Regions from separate parts of the Streptomyces sp. NPDC101225 genome, predicted to be linked through region 1. Evidence: riboswitches for the same ligand, from Rfam matches in the RefSeq annotation. Region 1 holds a riboswitch; each other region holds the start of a gene.
The links. A riboswitch is a leader RNA that binds a small molecule or an ion and turns the genes downstream of it on or off. The one in region 1 is predicted to bind thiamine pyrophosphate.
Positions count from the first base shown of each region.

Region 2: another riboswitch for thiamine pyrophosphate. It lies ahead of thiC (phosphomethylpyrimidine synthase ThiC); the one in region 1 lies ahead of thiO (glycine oxidase ThiO).
Region 3: another riboswitch for thiamine pyrophosphate. It lies ahead of ACIRPX_RS16215 (thiamine ABC transporter substrate binding subunit); the one in region 1 lies ahead of thiO (glycine oxidase ThiO).

Region 1 is NZ_JBIWOE010000007.1:72,172-76,163, reverse strand. It holds gene thiS (sulfur carrier protein ThiS) at 1-112, opposite strand, end outside; gene thiO (glycine oxidase ThiO) at 109-1,263, opposite strand; TPP riboswitch at 1,261-1,372, opposite strand; gene ACIRPX_RS12600 (hypothetical protein) at 1,426-1,767, shown strand; gene ACIRPX_RS12595 (NAD(P)/FAD-dependent oxidoreductase) at 1,813-3,054, shown strand; gene ACIRPX_RS12590 (Rv2175c family DNA-binding protein) at 3,120-3,485, shown strand; gene thiE (thiamine phosphate synthase) at 3,624-3,992, shown strand, end outside.
Region 2 is NZ_JBIWOE010000016.1:55,013-59,004, forward strand. It holds gene thiC (phosphomethylpyrimidine synthase ThiC) at 1-1,200, opposite strand, end outside; TPP riboswitch at 1,193-1,381, opposite strand; gene ACIRPX_RS22660 (YibE/F family protein) at 1,452-2,951, shown strand; gene ACIRPX_RS22665 (SsgA family sporulation/cell division regulator) at 3,052-3,489, opposite strand; gene ACIRPX_RS22670 (IclR family transcriptional regulator) at 3,588-3,992, opposite strand, start outside.
Region 3 is NZ_JBIWOE010000009.1:213,173-217,164, reverse strand. It holds gene ACIRPX_RS16215 (thiamine ABC transporter substrate binding subunit) at 1-947, opposite strand, end outside; TPP riboswitch at 1,035-1,142, opposite strand; gene rlmN (23S rRNA (adenine(2503)-C(2))-methyltransferase RlmN) at 1,191-2,297, opposite strand; gene ACIRPX_RS16205 (SRPBCC family protein) at 2,437-2,898, opposite strand; gene ACIRPX_RS16200 (phosphatidate cytidylyltransferase) at 3,009-3,992, opposite strand, start outside.

The DNA of each region.
Region 1 (3,992 bases):
CGTTGAGCGCGGCGGCCACTCCGGTGGGGGCCGCGGTCAGCGCCCGCACAACGGTGTCGAGAGCCGTGCCGGAAGCGAACTCCCGGAGCTCCCCGTTGACGGAGATGTTCATGCGGGCTGCTCCACGCGCCCGAAGCGCCTCGGGGTGAACGGGAGGGCCTCGTGCGGGAGATCGCCGGTGGTCAGGACGTGCGCCATGGCGTCGCCGGTCACCGGCGTCAGCAGCACGCCGTTGCGGTGGTGCCCGGTGGCCAGCAGCAGACCGGGCAGCTGCGTCGGGCCGAGCAGAGGGGCGTTGTCGGGGGAGCCCGGACGCAGGCCCGCACGCGTCTCCGTCAGCGGCAGCTCGGTGATGCCGGGGACCAGCTCGTGCGCGTCGCGCAGCAGCTCGTACACCCCGCCCGCGGTGACCGTCGTGTCCCAGCCGAGCTCCTCGGTGGTCGCGCCGATCACCAGCTCGCCGCTCTCGCGCGGCACCAGATAGACCTGGCTGCCGCGCACCACGGCGCGCACGGTGCGGCTGAGGAAGGGCGCGAGCCGCCGCGGCACACTCAGCCGCAGCACCTGCCCCTTCACCGGCCGCACCGGCGGCAGCACGTCGCCCGGGACCCCCGGGAGCCGCCCGCTGAGACTGCCGGCGGCCAGCACCACCTGGCCCGCGCCCAGCGCGGTGCCGTCCGCCGTGGTGACACCGCGGGCCCGGTCCCGTACGGCGTGGAAGCGCTCGGCCCACTGGCGGTGGAAGACCACGCCCGCGTGCTCGCAGGCGGCGACCAGCGCGCGTGCCAGCCGCCGCGGGTCGATCTGGTGGTCGCCGTCGACCCGGAGCCCACCGCGCACGCCCGGCGCGAGCATCGGTTCCAGGCGCCGGCACTCGCGGCCCGACAGCCACTCCGACTCCAGGCCCGACGCCCGCTGCAGGGCGTGCAGTTCGCGCAGGTGGGCGCGGTCGTCGGCGTCCAGCGCGACGGCCAGCGTGCCGCACCGGCGGTAGCCGAGGTCGTGCCCGGTGAGCTCGGTGAGCTCGGCCGTGAACTCCGGATAGCGGCGGGCCGAGGCGAGGTTCAGGCCGAGCAGGGTCTGCTCGCCGTGGTGCAGTTCGGTGACCGCGGCGAGCATCCCGGCGGCCACCTGCGCGGCCCCGCCACCCGGCTCGGGGTCCACGACGGCCGTGGCGAACCCGCGTTGCGCGGCCCGCCAGGCCGTGACCAGGCCGATGATTCCGCCCCCGATGACGAGGACGTCGGACGTACGTGACGACATGGGCGTCCAGCCCCTCCCTTCGCCGGCATGACCCGGATCAGGTTCGTACGGTCGGAGGCCGCCAGCCTCCCTCTCAGCCCGGTGCGTCCGGGCTCCCGCGAGTGCTTGTACGGTGGCCACCCTAGCCCGACCCTCCGCGCCTCTGTAAGGGAGCCTCCCGCCGTGCCCCGCTCGCTGGACGGACTCGTCCTCGCCCCCGTCGCCGACCAGGCCCCAGGTCAGGTGGGCACCCGGACGCGGTTCACGTACCACGAGAAGGACGGCGGGATCTGGGCCGAGTACGCGGGCGGGGATGTCGTACGGGGCCGTCTGGTGGGTACCCGGGACGGTGACCGGCTGGACTTCCGGTACGTGCAGCTCAAGCGGGACGGGACGACGTCCTCGGGGCACTGCGTGTCCACGGTGGTGGAGCTGCCGGACGGGCGCGTGCGGCTGGAGGAGAGCTGGGAGTGGGAGTCGGGGACCGGCAGCGGCACCAGTGTTGTGGAGCAGGTCACCGAGTGAGCGCGACCGCTGACTGACACTGTGTCAGTTGGCTAGGGTGATCAGGTGAGCGAGCAGACGCAGGAGACGGGCGGGCCGCCCTCGCGGCACGTGGTCGTGGTCGGCGCGGGCATGGCCGGGGTGCAGTCCGCGGTGGCGCTGCGCGAACAGGGCTTCACCGGCCGCGTGACCCTGATCGGCGCCGAGCCCCACCAGCCCTACGACCGGCCCCCGCTGTCCAAGGCCGTCCTGCTCGGCAAGTCCGAGGGCTCCGCCTTCGACGTCGACTTCGAGGCGCTCGGCATCGAACTCCGGCTCGGGTGCGAGGTACTGGGCGTGCGCCCCGCCGAGCACCGGCTGGACACCGAGGCCGGGCCCGTCCGCTACGACGTCCTCGTGCTCGCCACCGGTGCCGAACCGATTCGGCTGCCGGGCGCCGAGGGCGTCCCCGGTGTGCATCTGCTGCGCACCCTGGACGACGCCGACCGGCTGCGGCCCGTCCTCGCCCGGCAGCACGACATCGTGGTGGTCGGCGCGGGCTGGATCGGGGCCGAGTTCGCCACGGCCGCGCGCGAGGCGGGCTGCGCGGTGACGGTCGTCGAGGCGGCGGACCGGCCGCTCGCCGGCGCCCTGCCCGCCGAGGTGGCCGCCCCGATGGCCGCCTGGTACGCCGACGCCGGCGTCGAACTGCGCACGCACACGCGCGTGGAGCGTGTCGAGCCCGGCGCGGTCGTCCTCGACGACGGCTCGCGGCTGCCCGCGGGCGCGGTCGTGGTCGGCATCGGCGCCCGCCCCGCCACGGCCTGGCTCGGCGGCTCCGGCATCGAGCTCGGAGCGCACCACGAGATCGTCGCGGACGCCCATCTGCGCACCTCGGCACCGGACGTCTACGCCGTCGGCGACTGCGCCTCCTTCCCGTCGCGGCGCTACGGCGAGCGCCTGCTGGTCCACCACTGGGACAACGCCCTGCAGGGGCCGCGCACGGTCGCCGAGAACATCGTCGCCGAAGCCAACGGTGCGGCGGCGGCCGTCTACGACCCCGTTCCGTACTTCTGGTCCGAGCAGTTCGGCCGCTTCGTCCAGTACGCCGGCCATCACGCCGCCGCCGACACGACCCTGTGGCGCGGCGACCCGGCCGGGCCCGCCTGGTCCGTCTGCTGGCTGCGCGAGGGCCGGCTGGTCGGCCTGCTCGCGGTCGGCCGGCCCCGGGACCTGGCGCAGGGCAGACGGCTGATCGAGGCCGGCACACCGATGGACGCCGAGCGCATGGGGGATCCGTCCAGGCCCCTGAAGGCCGCCACGGCGTAACACGGAACCCCAGGTCGGGCCGGCCTGGCTTCCGACTGTCGGTGCGGGATGGCAGGCTTGATTCCGTGACCGAGATTGACGCAAAGATCGATGCTCTCGTCCCCGCCTGGCTCACCCTGCCCGACATCGCAGAGATGCTCGACGTCGAGGTGACGCGAGTGCGGCAGCTGGTCAAGGAGGGCCAGCTCATCGCCGTACGCCGTGGTGAGAACCGCGCACTGCACGTCCCCGCCGCCTTCATCGACGGGCACAAGGTCGTCAAGGGCCTGAGCGGCACCCTGACGCTCCTGCGCGACGACGGCTTCACCGACGAGGAGATGCTCGAGTGGCTCTTCACTCCCGACGAGAGCCTGCCGGGCACCCCCGCCCAGGCCCTCAGCGAGAATCGAGGCACGGAGGTGAAGCGCCGCGCCCAGGCGCTCGCCGTCTGATCCGAACCCGCTGATCCGAACACCGTCCGGCGTACGGGCCGGGGTCCGCGGGCCGCGGCCGTGGTGCACCGCGGCCGCGGCACCGAAGCCTCCCGCGGGCCCGCGGCCCGTACGCCACCGACCACGGGGGACACCCACATGCCCGGCACCGCCGCCACCGCACGCGCCCGACTCGCCGACGCCCGCGTCTACCTCTGCACGGACGCGCGCAGGCGCCAGGGCGATCTGCCGCAGTTCCTGGACGCCGTCCTGGCGGGGGGCGTCGACATCGTGCAGCTGCGCGACAAGGGCATGGAGGCGGGCGAGGAGCTCGAGCACCTGGAGGTCTTCGCCGACGCCTGTGCCCGCCACGGCAGGCTGCTGGCGGTCAACGACCGCGCGGACGTGGCGCACGCGGCCGGCGCGGACGTCCTCCACCTCGGCCAGGGCGACCTCCCGGTCCCCGCGGCCCGCGCGATCCTCGGCGGCGACGTCCTCGTCGGCCGCTCGACCCACGCGGAGTCCGAG
Region 2 (3,992 bases), on a different contig from region 1:
CACGTGGAAGCGCTTGGCGATCGTGTTGAGCTCCCCGAGCGTGCGCAGCTCGGCGAACTGCGCCTCGTCGTTGGCGTCCGCGATCGAACCCGGCCGCAGACCGTCGCCCAGCGAGTACGTGACGTCGTAGGCGGCGAGGATCTCGCAGAGCTCCTCGAAGTTCTCGTACAGGAACGACTCCTTGTGGTGCGCGAGGCACCAGGCGGCCATGATCGAGCCGCCGCGCGAGACGATGCCGGTCTTGCGGTTCGCGGTGAGCGGGACGTACGGCAGGCGGACCCCCGCGTGGACCGTCATGTAGTCCACGCCCTGCTCGGCCTGCTCGATGACGGTGTCCTTGTAGATCTCCCAGGTGAGCTCCTCCGCCCGGCCGTCGACCTTCTCCAGGGCCTGGTAGAGCGGCACGGTGCCGATGGGCACGGGGGAGTTGCGCAGCACCCATTCACGTGTCGTGTGGATGTTGCGGCCGGTGGACAGGTCCATGACCGTGTCGGCGCCCCAGCGGGTCGCCCAGGTCATCTTCTCGACCTCCTCCTCGATGGAGGACGTCACCGCGGAATTGCCGATGTTGGCGTTGACCTTCACCAGGAACCTCTTGCCGATGATCATCGGCTCGATCTCCGGGTGGTTGACGTTGGCCGGCAGCACCGCGCGGCCCGCCGCGATCTCCTCGCGGACCACCTCCGGCGCCACGTTCTCCCGGAGCGCCACGAACTCCATCTCGGGTGTGATCTCGCCCTGGCGTGCGTAGGCGAGCTGGGTGACCGCCTTCCCTTCGCGTCCGCGCCGCGGCTGGCGCGGACGTCCGGGGAAGACCGCGTCGAGGTTGCGCAGCCCGCCACGCGGCGAGGTGTGCTTGATGCCGTCGTCCTCCGGGCGTACGGGGCGGCCCGCGTACTCCTCGGTGTCGCCACGGGCGACGATCCAGTTCTCCCGCAGCGGGGCGAGCCCCCTGCGGACATCGGTGTGGGTGAGCGGATCGGTGTACGGGCCGGAGGTGTCGTACAGCGTGACCGACTGCCCGTTGGTGAGGTGCACCTGACGGACCGGCACCCGCAGATCGGGGCGTGAGCCCTCGACATACGCCTTGTGCCAGCCGACGGACTTCCCGGCCTCCGAGGACTGTTCTGCGGACTGTTCGCCCGGAAGGGACGGTGCGTCCTGGTCGGAGGCAGGCGTGCGTACGTCCTTGTTGGTCATGAGACCTACTCCCTACGCCGGCATTACCCGGTAACAGGTTCGGCGGTCGACGCAGCGATATCCGTCTGTCGACGTCTCGTCGGACCATCACCCGACTTCGGTGATGTTCCACGTGAAACATCGCAGGGACGGAGGTCAGCGCCCTCTCAGCCCGGTGCTCCGAGCTCCCGCGTGTGCAAAGGTGTCTCCACGCTAGCGTCAATTCCGGCGAGCTGAACAGGGGGCCCCGGCGTTCTTGCAATGATCGGGCCGTGACCACGACACACCGGCACCCCTACCCATCCCCGGAGCCGCCCCACGGTCCCGGCTCCGACAGCGGCCAGGGGTACGGCCACGATGCCCACCACGATCACGGCGCCGGACCACGTACCGGCCGTGATCACAGCGGGCACGCCGGCGGGCAGGGCAGCGGCCACGGGCACGGCGGCCATGCCGGCGCCGCTCACGGGCACTCGCACAGCCACGGTCCCGCCGCGCCCGTCTCCCGGCACCTGCGCAAGGTCATCGCGGCGGTGCTCATCCCGTTCGCCGCGGCCGTGGTGGTCGGGCTCGTGGTGCTGTGGCCCGGGGGCGCACCGGCCCACCAGCGATCCGGCGTGGGATTCGACCGGCAGACCCAGCAGGCGACGGTCGCCCAGGTCGTGAACGTGAGCTGCACGGCGGTGAACGGCTCCGGACAGGCCTCGGCGGGCGACACCTCCGGCACCGCGGGCTCCTCCGCCCGGCAGCCGGAGAAGGGCACCTGCAAGAAGGCGACGATCCACGTCGACACCGGCAAGGACAAGGGCCGCACGTTCACCGAGATCGTGCAGCCGGACCAGTCGCGGCAGCTGCACGAGGGCGAGAAGGTCGTGGCCGCCTACGAGCCCTCCGCACCCAAGGAACTGCAGTACTCGGTCACCGACGTCGACCGCCGCTTCCCCATGGCGCTGCTCGCCGGCATCTTCGCGCTCGCCGTCGTGGTCGTCGGGCGGCTGCGCGGTGTCATGGCGCTGGTCGCGCTGGCCGTCAGCTTCATGGTGCTGACCTTCTTCATCCTGCCCGCGATCCTGCAGGGCTCGAACCCGCTGCTCGTGGCGGTGGTCGGGGCGAGCGCCATCATGCTGCTCGCCCTCTACATGTGCCACGGCCTGTCCGCCCGTACGTCCGTGGCGGTGCTCGGCACGCTGCTCTCCCTCGCACTGATCGGCGTGCTCGGCTCGGGGTTCATCGGCTGGGCCGCCCTGACCGGCAACACGGACGACAGCACCGGCCTGATCCACGGCCTCTACCCGTCGATCGACATGAGCGGTCTGCTGCTCGCGGGCGTCATCATCGGCTCGCTCGGCGTCCTCGACGACGTGACGGTCACCCAGACCTCGGCGGTCTGGGAGCTGCACGAGGCGAACCCCTCGATGGGCCGCCGTGAGCTGTACCGGGCCGGAATCCGCATCGGCCGGGACCACATCGCGTCCGTCGTCAACACCCTCGTCCTCGCCTACGCGGGCGCCGCACTGCCGTTGCTGCTGCTCTTCTCCATCGCGCAGAGCGGCGTGGGGACGGTCGCCAACAGCGAGCTGGTCGCCGAGGAGATCGTCCGCACCCTGGTGGGCTCGATCGGCCTGGTCGCCTCCGTACCCGTCACCACGCTGCTCGCGGCCGTGGTGGTCGCGGCCGACCGGCCGGGGCCCGAGCCGGTCGCGGCGAGGGCGCCGGGAGCCGCCGCACCGGCTCCGGCACGGTCGGGCAGGGGCCGGCGCCGCAAGCGCTGAGCCGGCTGCTTCCGCGCCGGCGGACAGGCCCGGCGCAGAAGCGTTCCTGCAACCCTCCGCCGCGCGCAGAAGCGTTACGGCCGCTGCCTGGCGCCGGCCGTCAGCCCGCGCTCTGCTCCTCCGCCAGAATCCGGTCCAGCGCCTCGTCGAGATGGGCGTCGAAGTCCGCGAGGGAGCCCTCCTGGCCGAGCGGCACGAGCTTGTCGGTACGGTCCAGGAAGGCGATGAGCGGCACCGTGGACGAGCGGAACAGCGCCTGGTCACAGCCCACCTGAAGCCGGATCAGCACCTCGGTGAGCGAGTCCGGTTCGGCGGGCGAGACCCGTACGTCTCCCTCGCCGCACGGCCGGCCCACCCCGTCGATGAGCAGTTCACGGCCGAACGCCCAGGTCACCGGAGCATCACCGGGCAGGTGGAAGGTCAGCCGTACGGCATACGGATCAGAGGCCTCGTAGCGCAGTTCCACCGGGATGCGGAACGAGAGCTCCTCGGAGACGAGAAAGCTCATCATGACCTCTGCCTGTACGGACTCGCGCATCGCCTACCCCGTCTTGTGAAACCGAACGGCCGGGAATCATCCCCAGCCTCTGAGGGCATCTTGCTGAAAGTACACAGCAGATCACAAGGAGTGAGTTTTCAGATGCTGATAGAGAGCGCCAGTGACCCCAGCAGCTGTCCGATCTCGCGCTGGAGCTGCTCGACCGCCGGCACCAGCCGATCAGCCTGATGAGCAGGCAGGGAGATGGCCATCGTCCCGGCCGCGGTGCCCACGGTGATCGGGATCGCCGCGCAGACCGTCCCGAGTGCGTACTCCTGGCGTTCCGTCACCGGTTCCCGCCGATTAGCCCGTTCGAGTCGCCTCAGCAGCGCCTGGTTGTCACGCACCGTGTACGGGGTGAGGGGCCGCACGGGGTAGCGGTCGAGGTGGTCGCGGCGGGCGGTCTCGTCCAGCTGGGAGAGCAGGCACTGGCCGACCGCATGTGCGTGTGCGGTCTCACGGAAGTCGGCCCACTCCTCGACCGCCGGATTGCCCGGGGTGTC
Region 3 (3,992 bases), on a different contig from region 1:
TTGCGCACCGGGTAGACGAACATGTTCAGCGGCATGTCGTCCTGGAACTCCTTGCTGACCAGGAAGTCCAGCAGCGCCTTGCCGCCCTTGGTGTTCTTGGCGTTGCTGAGCAGTCCCGCGTACTCGATCTGCCGGAAGCAGGTGCCGTACGCCGTCCCGGTCGGCGCCGTCTTCGGCTTCGGGTCGGCGTAGATGACCTCGGCGGGGGGCGAGGAGGCGTAGGAGACGACCAGCGGCCGGTCGCCCTTGGCCTTCTTGCCGCCGGCCGAGCCGGAGAACTCCTCGTTGTAGGCCTGCTCCCAGCCGTCGACGACCTTCACGCCGTTGGCCTTGAGCTTCTTCCAGTAGCCCTGCCAGCCGCCGTCACCGTACCGGGCGGCCGTGCCGAGCAGGAAGCCGAGACCCGGCGAGGAGGTGGCGGCGTTCTCCGTGACGAGGAGGTTCTTGTACTCGGGCTTGACCAGGTCGTCGAACGACTGCGGCGGCGTCAGCCCGTGCTTGCTGAAGTACGCCTTGTCGTAGTTGACGCAGATGTCGCCGGAGTCGATGGGGGTGACCCGGTGCTTGGCCTGGTCGACGCGGAACTCCGGCAGGATCATGTCGGAGCCCTTCGCCTCGTACGGCTGGAAGAGGCCGTTGTCGAGCGCCCGCGAGAGCAGGGTGTTGTCGACGCCGAAGAAGACGTCGCCCTGCGGGTTGTCCTTGGTGAGGATGGCCTTGTTGACGGCCTGCCCGGCGTCGCCGTCCTTGAGGACGTGGACCGTGTAGCCGGACCGCTTCTCGAAGTCGGCGAGGACGCTCTTCGAGACGGCCCAGGAGTCGTGGCTGACGAGGGTGACGGACGTGGAGCCGCCGGAGCCGCCGCTGCCGGACGAGGACCCGCAGGCGGACAGCGTGACGAGGCCGAGACCCACGGCGGCTGCCGCGAGCTTCCTGTAGTTGTTCACCGAATTCCTCCTGGCTGACCAGGAAGAGACGCGGCCCTGCCCGGGACCGGCGGACAGGGCCGACGGCTCCCGGGCAGGGCGCAACAGCTTGAGTGATCACCGAACTTCCTACCCAGAATGACCTGGGCAAGGTTCAGAGGGTCTGCGGCCCGGTTGCCGCACTCTCAGCGCTGTGGCGCTCCCCTGTCGGAATATGCAGATGTGTGTACGGGTGTTCGGTACGGGTGTTCGTACCGGCTCAGGTTACCGCTCGGTGGCCGCGAGCTGACCGCAGGCCCCGTCGATCTCCTGCCCCCGGGTGTCCCGGACCGTCACCGGTACACCGTGTGCGGCGATGGCCTCGACGAAGGCCTTCTCGTCCTCGGGACGGGAGGCGGTCCATTTCGAGCCGGGCGTCGGGTTGAGCGGGATCAGGTTGACGTGCACGGGCTTGCCCCTGAGCAGCCGTCCGAGGCGGTCGCCGCGCCAGGCCTGGTCGTTGATGTCCCGGATGAGCGCGTACTCGATGCTGAGCCGGCGCCCACTCCTGCCGGCGTACTCGAACCCGGCGTCGAGGACCTCGCGCACCTTCCACCGCGTGTTCACGGGGACGAGGGTGTCGCGCAGCTCGTCGTCGGGGGCGTGCAGCGAGATCGCCAGCCGGCACTTCAGTCCCTCGTCGGCGAGACGGTGGACGGCCGGCACGAGCCCGACGGTCGAGACGGTGATGCCGCGCTGCGAGAGCCCGAGCCCGTCCGGGGCCGGGTCGGTGAGCGCGCGGATCGCCGTGACGACCCGCTTGTAGTTGGCGAGGGGCTCGCCCATCCCCATGAAGACGATGTTGGACAGCCGCGCCGGCCCGCCGGGCACCTCCCCGTCCCTGAGGGCCCGCATCCCGTCCACGATCTGATGGACGATCTCCGCGGCGGAGAGATTCCGGTCCAGCCCGGCCTGCCCGGTGGCGCAGAAGGGGCAGTTCATCCCGCAGCCGGCCTGCGAGCTGATGCACATGGTGACCCGGTCCGGGTACCGCATCAGCACGGACTCGACGAGCGTCCCGTCGAACAGCCGCCACAGCGTCTTGCGGGTGGTGCCCTGGTCGGTCGACAGATGCCGTACGACGCTCATCAGCTCGGGCAGCAGCGCCTCCTGCAGCCGGCCGCGCGAACCGGCGGGGATGTCGGTCCACTCCGCCGGGTCGTGCGCGTACCGCGCGAAGTAGTGCTGCGAGAGCTGCTTGGCACGAAACGGCTTCTCCCCGATCTCGGCGACCGCCTCCTTGCGCTCGGCGGGCGAGAGATCGGCAAGATGCCGCGGCGGCTTCTTGGCTCCGCGGGGGGCTACGAAAGTGAGTTCTCCGGGCTTAGGCATGGCGGTACCAGTGTCGCAGATCGACTGGTGTGACAACCTGCCGCCGCAGGTGTGCCCCCGCACCGGCGCAGGCACCGCATCGGTGGCCGGGGCGGGGGGTCGGGTGGGCCGTGGACCGGTGGGGAGCGTCGCCCGTCGGCTACTGCTGAGAGTCGCTCGCCGTGTGCTCCAGCTTGTTCCTGAGGAGCTGCTCGTTGCGCGGGAGTTCCTTGCGGACCTGGGGGCGGACGAGGAGCGGCAGCAGGACCTTTCCGATGCCGTGCCCCTCGAAGTCCAGGTCCATCGTCAAACGGGCGCGGCGGCCGTCGTCGAGCGGCTCCACCGCCCCGTGGAAGGTGCCCCTGACCGGGCCGTCGACGCCGCGCAGCCCCCAGCTGTGCGGCGGCTCGTACTCGGTGAACTCCATGGTCATCGGCATCTCGCGGCGTCCGACCCGGCGGGTGACCCTGACCCGTGAGCCGGGGTGGAGCGGACCGGCGTCGAGCTGCTCGGCGGAGACCGCGCTCAGCTGCCACTCCGGCAGATGGGAGGGATCGATGACGTACGCCCAGACGTCCTCGGGAGTCCGGTCGACGTCGATCTCTTCATGGAAGGCGGACATGACGCCCCCCTTTCAGGATGATCCGCGGATGATCCCTTTTGAGGGCTTACAGCAGAATCGTCCCACTCGGCCGACGGTGACGCCATCGGCCGGCGGGACGTTCCGTGCCGTCAGCCGGAGCCGACGAAGAGGACCAGCAGCAGCCACACCACGGGCGCGGTCGGCAGTAGCGAGTCCAGGCGGTCCATGATGCCGCCGTGGCCGGGCAGCAGCGTGCCCATGTCCTTGATGCCCAGGTCCCGCTTGATCATCGACTCGCCGAGGTCGCCCAGCGTGGCGCTGGCGGCGACCGCGAGGCCCAGGAGCAGGCCCTGCCACCAGACGCCGTCGTCGATCAGGAACTGCAGGCACAGCGCGCCCGCGACCATCGCGAAGCCGACCGCGCCGAGCAGCCCCTCGCGGGTCTTGCCGGGACTGATGCGCGGCGCCAGCTTGTGCTTGCCGAAGCGCCAGCCGACGGCGTACGCGCCCGTGTCGCTGACCACCGTCAGCAGCAGGAAGGTCAGCACCCGCCAGGGGCCGTCCTCGGCCGCCAGCATCATGGCCACGAAGGTGGCGAGGAACGGCACGTAGAACGCCGCGAAGACGCCCGCCGTGACGTCCTTGAGGTAGCCCTCGGGCGGTTCCGTCATGCGCCAGACGAGGACGGCCAGGGCGGTCAGAGCCATCGCGACCCAGGCGCCCTCGGCGCCCCGGACGTACCCGGCGACCACCATCGCGGCACCGCCGAGCGCCAGCGGGACCAGCGGCGCCTTGATGCCCTTGCGCTCCTCGAGCCGGCTGGTCAGCTCCCACAGGCCCACCACGACGGCGACCGCGACGACCCCGACGAAGACGGCCTTGACGACGAACAGGGACGCGATGATCACCACGCCGAGTCCGACGCCGACCCCTATGGCCGCGCTCAGATCGCGCCCCGCGCTCTTCTTCTGCGGCGGGGGCGCCGGCTGCGGGGCGTCGGGCATGGGCTCCGGATTCTGCTGCACCACCCCGTAGGGCGGCGCCTGCGGGGTCTCGTCGCGGAACAAGGGGCCGCTCAGCCGAGCGGCCCCCCGGTCGTCATCCTGGTCACCGCCGTACGCGGGTCCCTCGGG